DNA from 2 places in the Mesorhizobium sp. B264B1B genome. Region 1 is predicted to be linked to the other one. Evidence: predicted binding sites of a transcription regulator. Region 1 holds the regulator's gene; the other holds the start of a gene.
The links. Region 1 encodes PhoB, which activates phosphate uptake and scavenging genes when phosphate is short. Its sites were predicted from a motif close to TGTCATNNANCTGTCAT; they were not measured.
Positions count from the first base shown of each region.

Region 2: ppk2 (polyphosphate kinase 2) is a predicted target of PhoB. The motif match lies at 2,117-2,133, and genes of this name have one in related genera.

Region 1 is NZ_JAIUIS010000008.1:85,541-88,956, reverse strand. It holds gene pstB (phosphate ABC transporter ATP-binding protein PstB) at 1-368, shown strand, start outside; gene phoU (phosphate signaling complex protein PhoU) at 394-1,101, shown strand; gene phoB (phosphate regulon transcriptional regulator PhoB) at 1,121-1,810, shown strand; gene LB547_RS17795 (ROK family protein) at 1,818-3,059, opposite strand; gene xylF (D-xylose ABC transporter substrate-binding protein) at 3,319-3,416, shown strand, end outside.
Region 2 is NZ_JAIUIS010000002.1:415,636-419,051, forward strand. It holds gene hemB (porphobilinogen synthase) at 1-130, shown strand, start outside; gene LB547_RS05880 (dihydrofolate reductase family protein) at 352-999, shown strand; gene ppk2 (polyphosphate kinase 2) at 1,090-2,010, opposite strand; gene LB547_RS05890 (aldo/keto reductase) at 2,250-3,293, shown strand; gene LB547_RS05895 (hypothetical protein) at 3,374-3,416, shown strand, end outside.

The DNA.
Region 1 (3,416 bases):
GCGCGGCACTGTGGAGCGAGGTCAAGGACAAGCTCAACGCCAGCGGCCTCAGCCTTTCGGGCGGCCAGCAGCAGCGCCTCTGCATCGCCCGCACGGTGGCGGTGAAGCCGGAGGTCATCCTGCTCGACGAGCCTGCCTCGGCGCTCGATCCGCTGTCGACCGCCAAGATCGAGGAGCTGATCGATGAGCTGCAGGCCGACTATACGATCGTCATCGTCACCCACAACATGCAGCAGGCGGCGCGCGTGTCGAAGCAGACCGCGTTCATGTATCTGGGCGAGTTGGTCGAGTTCGACCGCACCGAGAAGATCTTCACATCGCCCCGCGAGAAGCGCACGCAGGACTATATCACCGGCCGCTTCGGCTGATCCCAGGCATACGAGGACCAAGATCATGGCCGAACACACAGTCGCAGCCTTTGACGAAGATCTCGGACAGATCAGCAGGCTGATCCGCGACATGGGCGATCTCGCCTCATCGATGGTCGGCGGCGCCACCAAGGCGCTCCTGAATTCCGACAACGCGCTCGCCCAGCGCGTCGTCTCCGACGACGCCATCATGGACGCGCGCCAGCGCGAACTCGACGACCGCGCCATCACCCTGATCGCCAAGCGGCAGCCCATGGCGGACGATCTGCGCCATGTCGTCGGCTCGATCCGCATGGCGGGCGATCTCGAACGCATCGGCGATCTCGCCAAGAACATCGCCAAGCGCGTCGGCACCGTCGGCCTTGCCGCCACGCCGCGCGACCTGTCGCACTCCATCGACGCCATGGCGCAGCTTGTGCTGATCCAGGTGCAAGGCGTGATCGAGGAGTATGCGGCGCGCGATGCCGCGGCACTTGCGAAGCTGCGCGCCGACGATGAACGCATCGACGTCAAATACACGTCGGTCTTCCGCGAGCTGCTGACCTACATGATGGAGGATCCGCGCAACATCACCGCCTGCACGCATCTTTTGTTCTGCGCCAAGAATCTCGAGCGCATCGGCGATCACGTGACCAACATTGCCGAAAATGCCTATTATGTGCTGACCGGCACGCAATTGCCCGCCAATCGCCCGAAGCAGGACGAGACGGCGATGTCGGCGCCAGCGGCTTGACGGCAGGGGTGACCAGTCGATGATCGCGCCACGCATCATGGTGGTGGAGGACGAGGAGCCGCTGGGTGTGCTGCTCCGTTACAATCTGGAATCGGAGGGTTATCAGGTAGAGGTGGTGACGCGCGGCGACGAAGCCGAGATCCGCTTGCAGGAGAATGTCCCTGACCTTCTTGTGCTCGACTGGATGGTGCCGGCGGTGTCCGGCATCGAGCTCTGCCGCCGTCTCCGCATGCGGCCCGAGACCGAGCGGCTGCCGATCATCATGCTGACGGCGCGCGGCGAGGAAAGCGACCGGGTGCGCGGTCTCTCCACCGGCGCCGACGACTATCTGGTCAAGCCGTTCTCAACGCCGGAATTCATGGCACGCGTCAAGGCGCTGCTGCGCCGCGCCAAGCCCGAAGTTCTGTCCAGCGTGCTCAAGGTCGGCGACATCGTGCTCGACCGTGAATCGCACCGGGTCTACCGCAAGAAAAGCGAGATCCGGCTCGGGCCGACCGAGTTCCGCCTGCTCGAATTCATGATGCGACATCCCGGCCGCGTGTTCTCGCGCAGCCAACTGCTCGACAATGTCTGGGGCGAAACGATCTATATCGACGAGCGCACCGTGGACGTGCATGTCGGCCGGCTGCGCAAGGCGGTCAACAATGGCCGCATGCCTGACGTGATCCGCACCATTCGGGGCGCGGGGTATGCGATTCGCGAAGACTAGGGATATGTCACGCAACGTTCTCGCCCACGCCTGATTTCGCCTGTGCCCCCGGCGCGAAAATCTCCTGGTCGACGAAGGTCAGCGCGCGCATGGCGCAGCCCTCGCGGATCAGTGGCAGTTCGTTCGGCTCGGTGTCGAAGGAAATCGATTTCGAGTGCTGGCCGCCGGCGGTCTGGGCAATGGCCTCGCGCAGAGCCGGCTCGATCAGGTCGAAGGCGGCGGCGCTGACGCCGACCATGGCGACCGGCGCCGGATCGATCAGCGCGAACAGGCTGCCAAGGCCGTAACCCAGCGCCTCGCCGGCCTTGCGGTAGGCTTCGCGCTCCGGCCCGTCCTTTTCGCGCGCCGAGGCCGCCAGGGTGCGCATGTCGGCGTCGCTGACGTCGACGGGCTCGGTGTCCTCGCCAAGCTGCCTCGCGTTGCGCCAGATGGCATAGTTGCCGGCATAGGCCTCGACGCAGCCGCGCCGCCCGCAGCGGCAGAGCGCCCCGCCGGGGCGATGGATCATGTGGCCGAACTCGCCTCCGGATGAATGGGTGCCGGTGAACAGTTCACCCTTCAGCACCAAGCCCATGCCGATGCCGTGCGACAAAAGGATGGCGATGAAGTCGTCGCGGTAGCGCTGGGGATCGCGCCAGCGCAGCGCCACCGCCATCATGTTGCAATCGTTCTCCATGGTGGCGGGAATGCCGAACTCGGCCTCCAGTATGTCGGCGAAGGCGATGTCGGTCTGCGGCGTGATCGGCGACCACAGCATGGTGCGCGCATCCGTGTCGGTGATGCCCTGGATCGCCAGCGCGATACGGGCGATGCTGCCGACGTCGAGGTCGGGATCCTCGAACCGCCGCCTGACGATGGCCACGCATTCGCCGATCAGCGCCTCGCGCGACAGGGTGAGCGTGTCCAGCCGGCGCTGCTCTTCAGATATCACCTGGCCGGCATAGTCGATGACGGCGACGGAGAGAAAATTCAGCGACAGCACCACGGTCATCACCGCCGCGGCTTCAGGGTTGAGGCTGAGGCCGACCTGCGGCCGGCCGCGTTTCAGCGCACCGGCCTCGCTCGGCTTGCTCTGCGCCAGGATGCCTTCGCCAATCAGGTCGGAGGAGATCGCCGATATGGTGGAATGGCTGAGCCCGGTGGTCGCGGCAATCTCGGTGCGCGAGGGCTGCCCGGCACGGCGCACGGCCGCGATCACCATCGCCCGGTTGCGTCGGCGCAAATCGTCGTGGCGGATTCCGACCGACATGTTTCTCGCATCCTCCCCGTCGCCGCGTTCTCTCCCCAGGATCCCGACGACCGTCAAATACTGGCAGAACCGGCCTTGGCTGTCATTATTTATTCCGGAGCTCGAAAAAAATTCACGAGGACATCAAAATACATCAGAATCGACGTTGACAGCGTTCCGACGATGGACCAGTGTTTTTTCGAGGCTCGAAAAAATAGAGCCTTTGTGCCGGCCTACGGGCCTGTTTGGTCGCGCCATACGCGGCGCAGGGAGGATTAAGATGAAGAGATTCACAGCCGCCATCCTGGCGGGTGTCGCCATGTCGCTGACGCTCGCGTCGGTCGCGCAGGCGAAGGACAAGGTCATCGGCGTTTCCTG
Region 2 (3,416 bases), on a different contig from region 1:
GGCGGGCGCCAATGGCTGGATCGACGGCGAAAAGGCTATGCTGGAATCGCTTCTTGCGTTCAAACGCGCCGGCTGCGACGGCATTTTGACCTATTTCGCCCCTGAGGTGGCGGAGATGCTGAGAGCATAGTTTCCTCCCAGCGCCTTCAAATCATATGCTCTTCATGGAACTCACCGGCGAATGAGCCGGTATGGCGGCTGTCTCGGCAGCCGCCACTTTCACTCTGGACATCGCATGGGCGAAGTACGGATATGCATCTTCTCGATCGCTGAAAATACTACTTGCAATTTGCAATCGGTTTGCTAGAAAGTAACTGCTTGCAAAATACAACTGGTCTGAGGAGGCTTTCCATGTCCAGACTTCGCGTCAACGCATTCACCTTGTCGCTCGACGGTTACGGCGCCGGTCCCGACCAGGATTTGAAAAACCCGCTCGGGGTCGGCGGGGAAGCCCTGCACAAATGGATGATCGGTACCCGCACCTTCCGCAAGATGGTGCTCGGAGACGACGGCGGCACAACCGACACCAACGAGGCGTTCGCGGCGCGCAGCTTCGAGAATGTCGGCGCCTGGATCCTCGGCCGCAACATGTTCGGGCCGATCCGCGGCGAATGGCCTGACGAAAACTGGAAGGGCTGGTGGGGCGACAGCCCGCCCTATCATGTGCCGGTCTTCGTGCTGACCCACCATGCGCGCGAGCCGATCGTCATGGAGGGCGGCACGACCTTTTACTTCATTACGGATGGCATCCATTCGGCGCTCGAGCAGGCAAGGGCAGCGGCCAATGGCAGCGATGTGCGGGTCGGCGGCGGCGTCGCCACCATCCGGCAGTACCTCCAGGAGAGGCTCATCGACGAGATGCATCTGGCGATCTCGCCGGTGCTGCTCGGCTCCGGCGAGCACCTCTTCGCCGGGATTGATATGCCGAAGCTCGGCTACGCGTGCAGCGAACAAGTAGCGACGCCGCTTGCCACGCATGTCGTCATCAAGCGGACTTAGGAATTAGTTGTCTGCGACAGTGGGAATTGGCAACCCTTGGTGCAGATCCTTTCTCCCCGTCACTATACGGGGAGAAGGACAAACTCTCGTTCAATACTTCTCGGGCACGTAGAGCTCGCGCGGCAGCACCTGGCGCTCGTATTCGGGATTGAAGACCCGCTCGGGCAGCGTGATCTCCTCGTGCGGCACCTCTTCATAGGGAACCTGCTGCAAGAGGTGGTCGATGCAGTTCAGCCGGGCGCGCTTCTTGTCGTTGCCCTCGACGATGAACCAGGGCGCCTCCGGAATGTTGGTACGGGCGAAGGTCTCTTCCTTGGCCTTGGTGTACTGTTCCCAGCGCACCCGCGACTGCAGGTCCATCGGCGACAGCTTCCACTGCTTCATCGGATCGTGGATGCGCATCAGGAAGCGCATCTGTTGTTCCTCGTCGGTGATCGAGAACCAGTATTTGACCAGCGTGATGCCCGAACGGACCAGCATGCGCTCGAACTCCGGCACGTCACGGAAGAATTCCTCCACCTGATCGGCCCCGGCGAAACCCATCACCCGCTCGACGCCGGAGCGGTTGTACCAGGAGCGGTCGAACAGAACGATCTCGCCGCCGGCCGGCAGGTGCGGCACATAACGCTGGAAATACCATTGCGACGTCTCTCGCTCGGTCGGTGCCGGAAGCGCCACGACGCGGCAGATCCGCGGGTTGAGCCGCTGGGTGATGCGCTTGATGACGCCGCCCTTGCCAGCCGAATCGCGGCCTTCGAAGATCACCACAAGCTTCTTCTTGTGGTAGGCGACCCAGGATTGCAGCTTGATCAGCTCGGATTGCAGCCCGATCAGGTCGCGAAAATACTGCATGCGGTCGATAGAAGGCGGATGCGCGTTCTTGTAGATCCTGGCGATCTCCAGCGACAGCGCCGGTTCCGACATCTCCAGTTCATAGTCCTCGTCGAGCGTGTCGGCGAGTTCGGCTTCCAGCCAGTCCCGGGCGCCGGACTTGGGTATGGATTCATTCATCGGTGTTCCTCCATCTGCAAGCTGCCGCCTCCGGCAACGACCGGGCGCACTGGTCGCGTCCTGACGGCGGCGCGCAACGCCCTGATCGACTGAGTATAGGCCGGCAATGACGGTTTTATTGCAGGGGCACGCCACGGCCGCTCATCGGTGTGCTGGGGCCGGAGGGCGACAAGCCGCACGGATTGTCCTACAAATCCAGCAACCTGATCGGGCCATTCTTCTCAATCGCGAGGACTGACATGGAATACCGCACTCTCGGCCGTTCCGGCCTGAAGGTTTCGGCGCTGACGATGGGCACCATGACCTTTGGCGGCGCCGGCCCGTTCGCGGCTGTGGGCAACAGCGATCTCGCCGAGGCGAAGCGCATGATCGATCTGTGCATTGATGCCGGCATCAATCTCATCGACACGGCCAATGTCTATTCGGACGGCCTGTCGGAGGAGATCATCGGCGAGGCACTCGGCGGCAAGCGCAGGAACGACGTGCTGATCGCCTCCAAGGCGCGCATGCGCATCGGCGACGGTCCCAATGACGAAGGCCTGTCGCGCCATCATTTGATCCGCGAATGCGAGAAAAGCCTTAAGCGGCTCAAGACCGACGTCATCGATATCTATTTCCTGCACGAATGGGACGGCGTGACGCCACTCGAAGAGACCATCGCCGCGCTCGACACGCTGGTCGGCCAGGGGAAGATCCGCTATATCGGCTGCTCCAACTATTCCGGCTGGCAGGTGATGAAGGCGCTCTCCATCAGTGACACCCGCCATCAGCCGCGCTTCGTCACCCAGCAGATCCACTACACGCTCGAAGCACGCGAAGCCGAATACGAGCTGCTGCCGATCTCGGTCGACCAGGGATTGGGCGTGCTGGTGTGGAGCCCACTGGCGGGAGGCCTGCTGTCGGGCAAGTATCACCGTGACAGCCCGACCGCGCGCCAGGTCGCCGGCTGGTCCGAACCGCCAATCCGCGACGAGGACCGGCTGTGGCGGATCGTCGATGTGCTGGTCGAAATCGGTAAGGCCCGCGGTGTGTCCGCCGCACAGGTGGCGCTTGCCTGGCTGCTTGGCCGGCCGGCTATCAGCTCGCTTGTGATCGGCGGGCGCAACGAGGCCCAGTTCAGGGACAATATCGCGGCGGCCAGCCTGACGCTGGCCGGCGAGGAACGTGATCGCCTCGACGCGGTCAGCCGCCCGCCCCTGCTCTATCCCTATTGGCATCAGCAGCTGACGGCAAAGGAGCGTTTCGGCGCCGCCGACCTTGTGATCGACCGAAGCAGCTTATAGGAACCCTGGTGCCGGCTCCGAGACGTCGGAAGGCGAACGACGCGTAGTCAGCCCACAAGAACAGCAAAAAAGGAGCCGCTATGGCACGAGCACCAAATTACGATCAGGAACGCAAAGAACGCG